DNA from 2 places in the Enterobacter sp. fkY84-1 genome. Region 2 is predicted to be linked to the other one. Evidence: predicted binding sites of a transcription regulator. Region 2 holds the regulator's gene; the other holds the start of a gene.

Region 1 (7,676 bases), 1.2 Mb from region 2:
CACAACGTGTGGTCGGCCATACGCGGACTCCTCCTTTGTTAACATCCGTTACGCTCACAAAAAATGAGCGAAACATGATAGCTAACTATAACCGTGGTTGCACGGCTATAGGTTTAACAGGAGGCGTCGGGAAGGTTATTTGACGTAGGCGAGCAGGCTGAGCGAATCGCGAGCCAGCGCTTTGCATTTTTTAGCCGTGGGAATGCCAATACCGCTTAGGTCACGGTAGCTGTCTTCGCCGAGCGCCTTCATGTCAAAGCTGTCGTAGTTGCTGAGATCCCACTGGTTCTGCTGGGCAAAAAAGACCAGCGCGCGGCGAATTTGCCCGTTGGGTAAATTCTGGTAACCACAATCATTTTTCAGGAATACAAAAACCGCCGTTAAATCGGCCATATCTTCCGCTTCATTTTCACTGAGCGCATAGCTGTTCGCACACATTGCCATCAGGCTACCGAACAAAATTGTCCTGAAAAACGTCTTCATTGCTTCTACCACTTCTTCACGGAAAATTAACGTTAGCATACTTGATGCCAGTGCGACGATCTTTATTATTGCCGCTTTACTTGACCTTCCGGTAAGGGGAGGGTTTATGCTCAAAAGATCGCCTGCTGGAAATAAGGAAATGAACATGCAACGTCGTGATTTTTTAAAATATTCCGTGGCGCTGGGGGCTGCCAGCGCCTTACCCCTCTGGAGCCGTGCGGTTTTCGCGGCTGACAGGCCTGCCTTACCCATCCCTGATTTACTTACCGCTGACGCCCGCAGCCGTATCCAGCTTGTCGTTCAGTCCGGTAACACGCTGTTCGGTGCGCACAACGCGACAACCTGGGGCTATAACGGCAATCTTCTTGGTCCTGCGCTACAGCTGCGCAAAGGTAAAGCGGTGACGGTGGATATCCACAATACGCTTGCTGAAGAGACGACGGTGCACTGGCACGGACTGGAAGTGCCGGGCGAGGTAGACGGCGGGCCGCAGGGCATCATCAAAGCGGGCGGCACGCGCAGCGTCACCTTTACGCCCAACCAGCGCGCCGCGACCTGCTGGTTCCATCCGCATCAGCATGGCAAAACGGGCCATCAGGTAGCGATGGGGCTGGCGGGGCTGGTGCTGATTGAAGACGACGAAAGCCGCCTGCTGCGCCTGCCGAAGCAGTGGGGCATCGACGATGTGCCGGTGATTGTGCAGGACAAGAAATTCACCGCTGACGGGCAAATCGACTACCAGCTGGATGTGATGAGCGCGGCGGTCGGCTGGTTTGGCGACACGCTGCTGACCAACGGCGCCATTTACCCTCAGCACGCCGCGCCGAAAGGCTGGCTGCGCCTGCGTCTGCTTAACGGCTGTAACGCGCGTTCCCTCAACTTCGCCACCAGCGATAAGCGTCCGCTGTACGTGGTCGCCAGCGACGGCGGGCTGCTGCCTGAGCCGGTGAAGGTCAACGAACTGCCGATGCTGATGGGGGAGCGCTTTGAGGTGCTGGTGGATATCAGCGACGGCAAGCCGTTCGATCTTGTGACCCTGCCGGTTAGCCAGATGGGGATGGCGGTCGCGCCGTTTGACAAGCCGCATCCGGTGCTGCGTATCCAGCCGTTACGGGTGACCGCTTCCGGCACGCTCCCTGATACGTTAACCACGCTGCCGGCACTTCCGTCGCTGGATGGGCTTACGCAACGCAAACTGCAGCTCTCCATGAATCCGATGCTCGATATGATGGGCATGCAGGCGCTGATGGCGAAATATGGCGATAAGGCGATGGCGGGGATGCATCACGGACAGATGAGGGGTCACATGAACATGGACCACGGCAACATGGGCGGCATGGGGAACATGAATCACGGCGACCATGGCTTTGATTTCCACAACGCCAACATGATCAACGGCAAAGCGTTCGATATGAACATGCCGATGTTTGCTGCGACAAAAGGGCAGCTTGAGCGCTGGGTGATTTCAGGTGAAGGGGACATGATGCTGCACCCGTTCCACATCCACGGCACGCAGTTCCGCATTCTCTCTGAGAACGGCAAAGCCCCGGACGCGCATCGCGCGGGCTGGAAGGATACGGTGAAGGTGGAAGGCGGCGTCAGCGAGGTGCTGGTGAAGTTTGACCACGACGCGCCGAAGGAGTTTGCCTATATGGCGCACTGCCATCTGCTGGAGCATGAAGATACGGGGATGATGCTGGGCTTTACCGTATAAAAAAAGCCGGGTGGCGGCTTCGCCTTACCCGGCCTACATAGCGTATCCATAGGCCCGGTAAGCGTAAGCGCCACCGGGCTTTTCAGTTACTTGTTTTCGTCAGGCAACGCATACGCGACAATATAGTCGCCCATCTTCGTGCCAAACGAACCGTGACCGCCCGCAGAGATGACAACGTACTGCTTGCCATTCACTTCATAGGTCATCGGCGTGGCTTGTCCACCCGCTGGCAGACGGCCTTGCCACAGTTTTTCACCGTTGGTCATGTTGTACGCGCGCAGGTAGTTATCTGCGGTTGCCGCGATGAACAGCACGTTACCGGCGGTGGAGATTGGGCCACCCAGCATTGGCATACCCATATTGAACGGCACAGGAACCGGCATTGGGAACGGCATGCTGTCCTGTGGCGTACCAATACGTTTTTTCCAGACGATCTGGTTAGTTTTCAGATCCAGACCGGAGATATAACCCCAGGCAGGCTGTTTACACGGCAGACCGAACGGCGACAGGAACGGGTTCAGCGTTACGCCGAACGGTACGCCGTACTGCGGCTGAATGCCGGCTTCGGTACCGCTGCCTTTCGCGTCTTTCGGCTGCTCCATTGGGTTGCCCGGACCGCGTGGGATCAGACGGGAAACGAACGGCAGCGCCATTGGGTTAGCAATCGCGACCTGACGGTTAGGGTCAACGGAGATCCCACCCCACTCGAACATCCCCAGGTTACCCGGGAAGACCAGAGTGCCCTGCTCAGAAGGCGGCGTGAAGATGCCTTCATAGCGCAGCTGATGGAACATCACGCGGCACACCAGCTGGTCAAACATCGTGGCACCCCACATGTCTGCCCCGCTGAGGTCTTTCTTCGGACGGAAGCTCAGATCGGAGAACGGCTGGGTTTTGCTAACGTAATCGCCTTTCGCCGCACCCTGCGGAACCGGTTTTTCCGGTGCAGGCACAACCAGCTTGCCGTTGCTGCGATCCAGCACGAAGATGTTGCCGGTTTTCGCTGGAGCGTAAATCACCGGAACGGTTTTACCGTTTACGGTAATGTCCGCCAGCGTCGGCTGGGACGGCATATCCATATCCCACAGATCGTGGTGAACGGTCTGGTAGCTCCAGGCCAGCTTACCGGTGGTCGCGTTCAATGCCACGATAGCGCTGGCATAACGTTCCTGCTCCGGCGTGCGGTTACCGCCCCAGATATCTGGCGTAGTAACGCCCATCGGCAGGTAGACCAGGTCCAGCTTCGCGTCATACGCCGCAGGCGCCCAGGAGTTTGGCGAGTTAAAGGTAAAGGTGTGTTCGTCCGACGGGATCGCGTTCGGATCTTTCGCGCCCGGGTCGAAGGCCCACAGCAGTTTACCGGTGTTCACGTCGAAACCACGGATAACGCCGGAGGTTTCACGCGTGGAGAAGTTATCCGTTACCGAACCGGCAATCACGATGGTTTTATCGGTGATGATGGGCGGGGAGGTCGGCTCATACAGACCCGGCGTGGTGTCCGGCATTTTGGTCTGCAGATTCAGGATACCTTTGTTGGCAAAGGTTTCGCACAGCTTGCCCGTTTCGGCATTGATGGCGAACAGACGACCATCGTTCACCGGCAGCATGATGCGGCGAGGACAGTCGGCAATGACTTCCGGGCTCGCATTATCCGGGCGCGCTTCGTGATAAGAGACGCCACGGCAGGTCACGTGCTGGAAGGACGGGTTGGAGTTCAGCTGCGGATCGAAGTGCCATTTCTCTTTACCGGTGGCCGCGTCGAGCGCGAACAGACGCTGGTGCGCCGTACACAGATAAAGCATATCGCCGACTTTAATTGGCGTCACTTCGTTGGTCAGTTCACCCGGATCGTTCGGCATCTTCAGATCGCCGGTACGGAATACCCAGGCTTCTTTCAGGTTCTTAACGTTGTCCGCGTTGATCTGCTTCAGCGGAGAGTAACGCTGGCCTTCCTGGTTACGACCATAGGCAGGCCAGTCGCCGTCAGCAACCTGAGAGATCGCCGCCGCAGGCGTCGATTCTGCGTTCAGCGTACCGTTGATCTCCTGCGGATCGTTGAAGCCAGCCCAGGTCAGGATACCGCCGCTGATTAACAGCGCTACCACCAGCGCCGCGACCGCACCGCTGGACGGCACAATCAGGCGACGCCAGACGAACGGCAGGATCAGCCAGATGCCGAAGAAGACCAGGATGTCACTGCGCGGCGTCAGCGCCCAGAAGTCAAAGCCGACTTCCCAGACGCCCCAGATCATGGTGGCAAGAAGGAGTGCGGCATACAGCCACAGTGCAGATTGTTTTCTACGCCAGAGCAGGACGGTTACGCCAAGCATAACCAGGCCCGCAATCGGGTAGTACCAGGAGCCGCCGATCGCGACCAGCCAGACGCCACCGATTAACAGGTACAGGCCGCAGAAGGCGGCGAATAGCGCTGTTAATGTCACCAGTAGACGCGGCTGTTTAGAGTTTGTTTCAGCCATAGAAAGTGTACTCGTCAGTTTTTGTTAATAATTTGCTAGCAACTAATTATAGGTATTAACAAGTGTGATCGGAATCACAATATTTGCTTTTTATAACTCATACGCCAGGGTTATCCATTTGCTGATATAATGGCTGGCTTGCGTATCAGTGCTGGATATTAACGCATCCGTATTGAGAGATTTTCATTAAAATCATTTGGTTAGTAATATGAAACATACTGTTGAAGTGATGATCCCGGAAGCCGAGATCAAAGCGCGTATCGCCGAACTGGGTCGTCAAATCACCGAACATTACAAGGACAGCGGCAGCGAAATGGTGCTGGTCGGTCTGTTGCGCGGCTCTTTCATGTTCATGGCAGACCTGTGCCGTGAGGTGCATGTGCCCCATGAGGTCGATTTTATGACCGCCTCCAGCTACGGCAGCGGCATGTCCACCACCCGTGATGTGAAAATCCTGAAAGATCTGGATGAAGATATTCGTGGCAAAGATGTGTTGATCGTTGAGGACATCATCGACTCCGGCAACACGCTGTCAAAAGTGCGCGAGATCCTGAGCCTGCGTGAGCCAAAATCGCTGGCGATTTGCACCCTGCTGGATAAGCCTGACCGCCGTGAAGTGCAGGTGCCGGTGGAGTTTGTTGGTTTCTCTATCCCGGACGAGTTCGTCGTCGGTTACGGTATTGACTACGCACAGCGTTATCGTCATCTGCCGTATGTTGGGAAAGTGGTATTGCTGGACGAGTAATTGCGGTTTGTTGCCCGGTGGCGCTGCGCTTACCGGGTCTACGAATGGGCACATGTAGGCCGGGTAAGGCGCAGCCGCCACCCGGCTTTGTTTATTTATGGTTTACGTGCTTAAGCTGAAGGTTGGCAATTCCCGAACGGTAACGCTGCTCCAGCGTTTCGCGGTTGGTGGCGGTCACTTCCAGGTTGCGCAGCAGACCATCGTGAATACCGTACGCCCAGCCGTGGATCGAGACCTTCTGCCCGCGCTTCCACGCCGATTGCATGATCGTTGAGTGGCCCAGGTTATACACCTGCTCCATCACGTTGAGTTCGCACAGGGTATCCATGCGGCGCTCCTGCGGCATTTCGCCCAGCAGTGAGCTATGTTTGAACCAGATATCGCGGATGTGGAGCAGCCAGTTATCAATGAGCCCCAGCTCCGTATTTTCAACCGCCGCCTGCACGCCGCCGCAGCCGTAGTGGCCGCAGATGATGATGTGCTCGACTTGCAGAACGTCAACGGCATACTGAACAACAGAAAGACAGTTGAGATCGGTGTGAATCACCAGGTTGGCAACGTTGCGGTGAACAAACAGTTCGCCGGGCTCAAGGCCGGTCAGGCGCTCCGCCGGTACGCGGCTGTCGGAGCATCCAATCCAGAGAAAGCGTGGGTTTTGCGCCTGCGCGAGTTTTCCAAAAAATCCGGGGTCTTCCTCCACCAGCATTTTTGACCATAGTGCATTGTTGCTGATGAGTGTATCTATGTTGTTCATGGAGGTTAGCGACCTGTAACCGAGTAATTGCGTTGCGCTACTATAGGGTAACCCGACTTTTAATGAAACCACACAACGTGTGTCAGAACTGAAGGTAAGTTAATTTCATGGCAATTGCACTGGAGCTTGAGCAGCTTAAAAAAACCTATCCGGGCGGCGTTCAGGCGCTGCGCGGAATAGATCTTAAAGTAGAGGCCGGTGATTTTTACGCGCTTCTGGGGCCGAACGGGGCGGGGAAATCGACTACCATCGGCATCATTAGCTCGCTGGTGAACAAAACCTCCGGCCGCGTCAGCGTGTTCGGATACGACCTGCAAAAAGATGTGGTCAACGCCAAGCGCCAGCTGGGTCTGGTCCCGCAGGAATTCAACTTCAACCCGTTTGAGACGGTGCAGCAGATCGTCGTTAACCAGGCGGGTTATTACGGCGTTGAGCGTAAAGAGGCCCTGGAGCGGAGCGAAAAATACCTCAAGCAGCTCGATCTGTGGGAAAAGCGTAACGAACGCGCCCGGATGTTATCCGGCGGGATGAAGCGCCGCCTGATGATTGCCCGTGCGCTGATGCACGAGCCAAAGCTGCTGATCCTCGATGAGCCGACGGCGGGCGTAGACATTGAGCTGCGCCGCTCCATGTGGGGCTTCCTGAAAGACCTCAATGATAAAGGCACCACCATCATTCTGACTACCCACTACCTGGAAGAGGCGGAAATGCTGTGCCGCAACATCGGCATCATTCAGCACGGCGAGCTGGTGGAAAACACCTCGATGAAGAACCTGCTCTCCAAGCTGAAATCAGAAACCTTTATTCTCGATCTGGCGGCAAAGAGCCCGCTACCGAAGCTTGAAGGGTACCAGTATCGTCTGGTGGATACCTCAACGCTGGAAGTGGAAGTGCTGCGCGAGCAGGGGATTAACAGCGTGTTCTCCCAGCTGAGCGCGCAGGGTATTCAGGTTTTAAGTATGCGTAACAAAGCGAACCGACTGGAAGAGCTGTTTGTCTCTCTGGTGCAGGATAAACAAGGAGACAAGGCATGACGCATCTTTACTGGGTCGCGCTGAAAAGTATCTGGGCGAAAGAGATTAACCGTTTTATGCGCATCTGGGTGCAAACCCTGGTGCCGCCAGTCATCACGATGACGCTCTATTTCATCATCTTCGGTAACCTGATTGGTTCCCGGATTGGTGAGATGCACGGCTTTACCTATATGCAGTTTATCGTGCCTGGCCTGATCATGATGGCGGTGATCACCAACGCCTATGCCAACGTGGCGTCGTCCTTCTTTAGCGCCAAGTTCCAGCGCAATATTGAGGAGCTGCTGGTGGCACCGGTGCCAACGCATGTGATTATTGCCGGTTACGTCGGTGGCGGCGTGGCGCGCGGTCTGTGTGTTGGGATCCTGGTGACGGCCATCTCGCTGTTCTTCGTGCCGTTCCAGGTACACTCCTGGCTTTTCGTGGCCCTGACCCTGCTCCTGACGGCGATCCTCTTCTCGCTGGCCGGTCT
Region 2 (7,676 bases):
CAGCTTTGCAGCGCCAGTGCCTGAAACGTGGAGGTCAGGCTGTGCGCGGAGCACTCCATCAGCGCAAGGGATAAATCGTGGTGCGCGCCGTTCCCCCGACTGTCCACCAGACCGGGTTTCGGGCTTAAACGTGCTTCGTCAATCAGACACTGCGTGGCGGTTCGCGCCAGCCATTCGGCACCGCCTTCAACCTGAATCTGGGGGAGAAGTTTCATTACCAGCTCCGGAATTTCGCAGGTGGGTTATAGAGACCGCCGGACCATTCCACGAGATCAGACACGCTGCCTGCCGCCAGCAGAGAGCGGGTGGCATCAGTGCGGCGAATCCCCATATCTTCCGGATAGAGCACCTTGCCGCTCTGACGCAGTTCCGCCACGCGTTTGGCATCCACGCCCAGACCGATGTCGGTGATCCCCGCGACGGCGGCGACCATGGCGCGACGCTCTTCCAGATCTTTCGCCCGATAGAGGTAGGCAATCCCCTCTTCCGTCAGCACGTGGGTGACGTCATCGCCGTAGATCATCACCGGCGCCAGCGGCATACCGGAGGCTTTCGCCACGTCAACGGCATCGAGTTTTTCCACGAAGGTCGGCTTCACGCCCGCCTGGAAGGTTTCCACCATCTGCACGACGAGTTTTTTGCCGCGCTGCATTGGGTCAGGTTCGGTGATCATGTTCAGCCAGGCTGGCGTGGCGTGGCGACGACCGTGCGGGTCGTGACCCATGTTTGGCGCACCGCCGAAGCCGGACAGACGACCACGGGTCACGGTTGAGGAGTTGGCGTAGCCGTCCACCTGCAGCGTAGAGCCGATGAACATATCCACCGCGTACTGACCTGCCAGCTGGCAGAACGCGCGGTTGGAGCGCATGGAGCCGTCGGCACCGGTAAAGAAGACGTCCGGACGCGCGCGGATGTACTCTTCCATCCCCAGCTCGCCGCCGAAGCAGTGCACGCTCTCGACCCAGCCGCTTTCAATAGCCGGGATCAGCGTCGGATGCGGGTTCAGCGTCCAGTGTTTACAGATTTTGCCTTTAAGGCCGAGCTGTTCACCGTAGGTAGGCAGCAGCAGCTCAATCGCCGCAGTGTTAAAGCCGATCCCGTGGTTCAGGGACTGCACCTGGTGTTCCGCATAAATACCCTTGATGGCCATCATCGCCATCAGGATGTGTTCCTGTTTAATCAGGCGCGGGTCGCGGGTAAACAGCGGTTCGATAAAGAACGGCTTATCGGCCACCACCACAAAGTCAATCCACGAACCCGGAATGTCCACGCGCGGCAGGTCACACTCGTCATCCACCAGCTCGTTCACCTGCGCGATGACGATGCCGTCATGGAACGCGGCGGCTTCCACCAGCGCCGGGGTATCTTCGGTGCTCGCCCCGGTATAGAGGTTGCCTTTGCGGTCAGCTTTAAAGCCAGCAATCAGCGCCACGTTGGGCGACAGGTCGACGTAGAGACGGGAGTAGAGTTCGATGTAGGTGTGAATCGCGCCGATTTCGAGCTGACCATCCTCCAGCAGTTGGGAGATGCGCAGGCTCTGCGTCCCGGAGAAGGAGAAATCCAGCTTGCGGGCGATGCCTTTCTCAAAGATATCCAAATGTTCGCTACGGCCAACGCTCGGCATGATCATATGCAGGTCGTGGACGATCTGCGGGTTCACTTCGGCCAGCGAGCGGGAAAGGAAATCGGCCTGCTTCTGGTTGTTACCTTCCAGCACGACCTTGTCGCCTGGCGCGATCAGTTTTTCCAGCATGGCGACGAGATCGCCGGTTGGCAGTACCTTGCCCTGCACCGGTACGGAGGCCAGACGACGCGCTTTTTCGCTGCGTCGCGTGTTCCATTGCCGGGTGGGTGTTTGCCCAGATAACATTATTAACCTCCTGATTCAGCTAATCATTTTGATTTGCTTAACGTTGAGTAGAGTGTGCGCTCTGGTGAGAAAGGCATCAATTAAGCGTAGAGCTGAATCATTAGCCTGAGAGTAATAATCAAGGTAAATATTTGTGATCGGGATCAGTTCATGTTTCGGAAAACCAGGCTAAACGGGGTACAATTCGGAAAGTATCGTTAATTTCCGACAAGAATCAGCATCGCGCCTATGACCCAAATCATTCCATCAGGCTTCGACATTGCCGCCGAAGACAGCACTGAGTTCGTGCCTATGCGCGGCGTCGCCAATCGCCATTTGCAGACCATGCTGCCGCGACTGATCCGCCGCAAGGTGCAATTCACCCCACACTGGCAGCGGCTAGACCTGCCAGACGGTGACTTTCTGGATCTCGCCTGGAGCGAAGCGCCGGATCAGGCTCGCCATAAGCCGCGGCTGGTGGTTTTTCACGGTCTGGAAGGCAGCCTGCACAGCCCGTATGCGCACGGGTTAATTGAGGCGGCCAAAGCGCGCGGCTGGCTCGGCGTGGTGATGCATTTTCGCGGCTGCAGCGGCGAGCCGAACCGGCAGAAGCGTATCTATCACTCGGGTGAAACCGAAGACGGCACGTGGTTTTTACACTGGCTGCGGGACAACTTTGGCACCGTGCCCACCGCGGCCGTAGGCTACTCGCTGGGCGGAAATATGCTGGCCTGCCTGTTAGCTAAAGAAGGGGAAAGCGTCCCGCTGGATGCCGCCGTCATCGTCTCCGCCCCGTTCATGCTGGAGCAGTGCAGCTACCACATGGATAAAGGCTTTTCACGCGTCTATCAGCGCTACCTGCTCAACCTGCTGAAGGCCAATGCCGCGCGTAAACTGAAAGCCTACCCGGACACCCTCCCGGTAAGCCTGCGCCAGCTGAAAAAAGTGCGCCGCATACGCGAATTCGACGATCTGATCACCGCGAAAATTCACGGCTTCGCCGATGCAATTGACTATTATCGTCAATGCAGCGCCATGCCGCTGCTCAGCAAGATCACGCAGCCAACGCTGATCATTCACGCCAAAGATGACCCTTTTATGGATCATCACTCGATTCCCGCTCAGGAATTCCTGCCCGACAACGTTCACTATCAGTTGACCGAGCACGGCGGCCACGTCGGGTTTATCGGCGGCACGCTGCGCCGCCCGAAAATGTGGCTTGAGACGCGTATTCCTGACTGGCTAACCCCTTATCTGGACGGTGCAACATGATTATTCCCTGGCAGGATCTGGCTCCCGAAACGCTCGATAATCTGATTGAAAGCTTTGTATTACGCGAAGGCACCGATTATGGTGAACAGGAACGCTCGCTTGAGCAAAAGGTCAACGATGTAAAGCGCCAGCTGAAAAGCGGCGACGTGGTGCTGGTGTGGTCAGAACTGCATGAGACGGTCAATATCATGCCCCGCAACGCGTTTCACGGCTGATCTTCCACCCTTTTCAGTCAGGGAGTTGCTATGTCTGCCAGACATCCGGTTATTGCCGTTACGGGGTCGAGTGGTGCGGGAACCACCACCACCAGCCTCGCATTTCGCAAGATTTTCGCCCAGCTGAATCTCCGTGCGGCGGAGGTCGAAGGCGACAGCTTTCACCGCTACACGCGCCCGGAGATGGACATGGCCATCCGTAAGGCGCGCGATCTGGGTAAACACATCAGCTACTTCGGTCCGGAAGCCAATGACTTCGGCCTGCTGGAACAAACCTTTATTGAGTACGGCCAGAGCGGTAAAGGGCAGTCCCGCAAGTATCTGCATACCTATGATGAAGCCGTTCCCTGGAATCAGGTGCCTGGCACCTTTACCCCCTGGCAGCCCCTGCCGGAACCTACCGACGTGCTGTTCTACGAAGGATTACACGGCGGCGTGGTCACGCCGCAGCACGACGTGGCGCGCCACGTGGATCTGCTGGTTGGCGTGGTGCCTATCGTTAACCTGGAGTGGATCCAGAAGCTGACGCGTGACATGAGCGAGCGCGGCCACTCGCGCGAAGCAGTGATGGATTCGGTGGTGCGCTCCATGGAAGACTACATCAACTTCCTGACGCCGCAGTTTTCCCGCACCCATATCAACTTCCAGCGCGTGCCGACGGTGGACACCTCCAACCCGTTCGCGGCCAAAAGTATCCCATCCCTGGATGAGAGCTTTGTGGTGATCCATTTCCGCAATCTCGAAGGCATTGACTACCCCTGGCTGCTGGCGATGCTGCAGGGCTCGTTTATTTCTCACATGAATACATTAGTCGTACCGGGCGGAAAAATGGGGCTGGCGATGGAGCTCATCATGACGCCGCTGGTGGAGCGATTGATGGAAGGGAAACAGATCGCGTGAGTTTTTTGCCCGGTGGCGCTGCGCTTACCGGGCCTACGGTCGTGCTTTTGTAGGGCGGGTCAGCGAAGCGCCACCCGCCAAACATTAAGCCTCGATCACTTCATACGAATGGGTGATTTTTACCGCTTTCTCCAGCATTAACGCCACAGAGCAGTACTTCTCCGCAGACAGGTCCACCGCACGTGAAACCGCCGCGTCTTTCAGTTCTTTACCGGTGACCACAAAGTGCAGATTGATGTGGGTGAACAGGCGTGGCGCCTCTTCGCGGCGTTCTGACGTGAGTTTGACCTCACAATCCGTCACGTCATGACGGCCTTTTTGCAGAATCGACACCACGTCAATGGCGCTGCATCCCCCTGCCGCCATCAGCACCATTTCCATTGGGCTGGGCGCTTTATCGCCGGAGTTACCATCCATCAAAATCTGATGTCCTGACGCGGACTCGCCCAGGAACGTTAAACCTTCAACCCACTTCACGCGCGCTTGCATATTCTTAAACTCCAACGTTGCATTTTTGGTGACAGATTACGCGTGCGTTACATTTCTCGCAATGGAAGGCGACCTGCATCATGCTGAAGCGAGACACCAGGAGACACGCGGCGAAAGCTATGCTAAAACACTCAGGATGCTACAGTAATACATTGACGTTACACATGTATGCAGAGGACATCAAACTTTACTGGCTGCGAAACGTTACGGTAGCCGACTTCCCAGGGTATGGGTAAGAATTCGATTGCAACCCCAGAGTCCGGATGCATCTGATGACTCTGGTGACAGCTTATAACAGAGGATAACAGCGCATGGTGCTTGGCAAACCGCAAACAGACCCGACTCTCGAATGGTTCTTGTCTCATTGCCACATTCATAAGTACCCATCAAAGAGCACGCTGATTCACCAGGGTGAAAAAGCGGAAACGTTGTATTACATCGTTAAAGGCTCGGTGGCAGTGCTGATCAAAGATGAAGAAGGGAAAGAGATGATCCTTTCTTATCTGAACCAGGGCGATTTCATCGGTGAACTGGGCCTGTTTGAAGAGGGCCAGGAACGTAGCGCCTGGGTTCGTGCAAAGACAGCATGTGAAGTGGCTGAAATTTCTTACAAGAAGTTCCGTCAGCTGATTCAGGTTAACCCTGACATTCTGATGCGTCTCTCTTCCCAGATGGCGCGCCGTCTGCAGGTCACCTCAGAGAAAGTGGGCAACCTCGCCTTCCTGGACGTGACGGGCCGCATCGCACAAACTCTGCTGAACCTGGCGAAACAGCCGGACGCCATGACCCATCCGGACGGCATGCAAATTAAAATTACCCGTCAGGAAATTGGTCAAATCGTCGGTTGCTCCCGTGAAACAGTGGGCCGTATCCTGAAAATGCTGGAAGATCAAAACCTGATCTCCGCCCACGGTAAAACCATCGTGGTTTACGGAACGCGTTAATTCCGCTTAAACGGCGTGCCATCGCAAGGTGTCACGCCGTTTTTGTCTCTACTCCTCATGTGGCGCAGGCTGATCTATCACCCGGAAGTTAACTACGCACTGCGACAAACGCTGGTGTTGTGTCTACCCGTGGCCATCGGCCTGATCCTCGGACACCTTCAGCAAGGCCTGCTCTTTTCCCTCGTGCCCGCCTGCTGCAACATTGCTGGCCTGGACACACCGCATAAGCGCTTTTTCAAACGTCTGATCGTGGGCGGCTGCCTGTTTGCTGGCTGTAGCCTTGCCGTACAGCTTTTACTGGCCCGGGATATCCCGCTGCCGCTGATCCTGACGGTGCTGGCGATGACGCTCGGCGTCACGGCGGAAATCAGCTCGCTGCACGCCCGCCTGCTTCCCGCCTCGCTGATTGCGGCCATCTTCACGCTGAGCCTCGCCGGGAATATGCCGGTGTGGGAGCCGCTACTGATCTACGCGCTGGGGACACTGTGGTACGGGCTGTTTAACTGGTTCTGGTTCTGGCTGTGGCGGGAACAGCCGCTGCGCGAATCCCTGAGCCTGCTCTATGTGCAGTTGGCGGAATACTGCGAAGCCAAATACACCCTGCTCACCCAGCATACCGATCCGGAAAAAGCCTTACCGCCGCTGCTGACGCGCCAGCAGAAGGTGGTGGATCTGATAAGCCAGTGCTATCAGCAGCTGCATATGCTCGCCGCCAACAAGAACCACGAGTACAAACGGCTGCTGCGCACCTTCCAGGTAGGCCTGGATCTGCAGGAGCATATCTCTGTTAGCCTGCACCACCCGCAGGAGGTGCAAAAGCTGGTTGAGCGCAGCCACGCCGAAGCGGTGATCCGCTGGAACGCGCAGACCGTCTCGGCACGCCTGCGCGTGCTGGCTGACGATATTCTCTACCACCGCTATCCCACGCGCTTTAACATGGAAAAACAGCTCGGCGCGCTGGAGAAAATCGCCCGTCAGCATCCGGATAACCCGGTCGGCCAGTTTGCCGCCTGGCACTTCAGCCGCATCGCCCGCGTGCTACGCACCCAGCGCCCGCTTTATTCCCGCGACCTGATGGCGGATAAACAAAAACGGCTTCCCCTGTTGCCCGCGCTCAAAAGCTATCTATCTCTCAAATCGTCCGCCCTGCGCAATGCCGCACGAATTAGCGTCATGCTCAGTATCGCCAGCCTGATGGGCATGGCGCTGCATCTGCCGAAGCCCTACTGGATCTTAATGACCGTGCTGTTCGTCACCCAGAACGGCTACGGCGCCACGCGGGTGCGTATTCTGCACCGGGCGGGCGGCACCATGGCCGGGCTGATCATTGCAGGCGTAACGCTGCACTTCCACGTGCCGGAAGGCTATACCCTGGCAGGCATGCTGGCGATCACGCTGGTGAGCTACCTGATTATCCGCAAAAATTACGGCTGGGCGATGGTGGGCTTTACGGTGACGGCGGTATACACCCTGCAGCTGCTTACGCTGAACGGCGAACAGTTTATTATCGCCAGGCTGATTGATACCCTGATCGGCTGCCTGATTGCCTTCGGCGGTATGGTCTGGCTCTGGCCGCAGTGGCAAAGCGGACTGCTCAGGCAGAACGCCCACGACGCGCTGGAGGCCGACCAGCAGGCCATTCGCCTCATCCTGAGCGACGACCCGCAGCCCTCCCCGCTGGCGTATCAGCGCATGAAGGTCAACCAGGCGCACAACGCCCTGTTCAACTCGCTCAACCAGGCGATGCAGGAGCCGGGCTTTAACTCACATTATCTGGCCGATATGAAGCTGTGGGTAACGCACAGTCAGTTTATCGTTGAGCACATTAACGCCATGACGACGCTGGCGCGCGAGCATACGATGCTGACGCCGGATCTGGCGCAGCGCTACCTGCAGTCGTGTGAAATTGCGTTGCAGCGCTGCCAGCAGCGTCTGGAGTATGACTCACCGGGCGAGTCGGGGGATTTAAATATTCTGGAAGCGCCGGAGACGTTAACCCACGGGCCA

The links. The regulator CRP, encoded in region 2, controls carbon source genes, mostly activating them, when cyclic AMP is high. The targets are predictions, from matches to a motif close to ATGTGANNNNNNTCACAT.
Region 1: the regulator CRP is predicted to act here: its motif matches at 4,737-4,754, upstream of hpt (hypoxanthine phosphoribosyltransferase).

The regions. Positions count from the first base shown of each region.
Region 1 is NZ_CP169393.1:799,394-807,069, forward strand. It holds gene speE (polyamine aminopropyltransferase) at 1-20, opposite strand, end outside; gene ACEPLT_RS03735 (YacC family pilotin-like protein) at 136-483, opposite strand; gene cueO (multicopper oxidase CueO) at 629-2,197, shown strand; gene ACEPLT_RS03745 (glucose/quinate/shikimate family membrane-bound PQQ-dependent dehydrogenase) at 2,284-4,674, opposite strand; gene hpt (hypoxanthine phosphoribosyltransferase) at 4,883-5,419, shown strand; gene can (carbonate dehydratase) at 5,511-6,173, opposite strand; gene ACEPLT_RS03760 (ABC transporter ATP-binding protein) at 6,281-7,207, shown strand; gene ACEPLT_RS03765 (ABC transporter permease) at 7,204-7,676, shown strand, end outside.
Region 2 is NZ_CP169393.1:4,311,023-4,318,698, forward strand. It holds gene ACEPLT_RS20700 (triphosphoribosyl-dephospho-CoA synthase) at 1-215, opposite strand, end outside; gene mdcA (malonate decarboxylase subunit alpha) at 215-1,870, opposite strand; gene ACEPLT_RS20710 (hydrolase) at 2,099-3,121, shown strand; gene ACEPLT_RS20715 (YheU family protein) at 3,118-3,336, shown strand; gene ACEPLT_RS20720 (phosphoribulokinase) at 3,367-4,236, shown strand; gene ACEPLT_RS20725 (OsmC family protein) at 4,321-4,725, opposite strand; gene crp (cAMP-activated global transcriptional regulator CRP) at 5,037-5,669, shown strand; gene ACEPLT_RS20735 (YccS/YhfK family putative transporter) at 5,727-7,676, shown strand, end outside.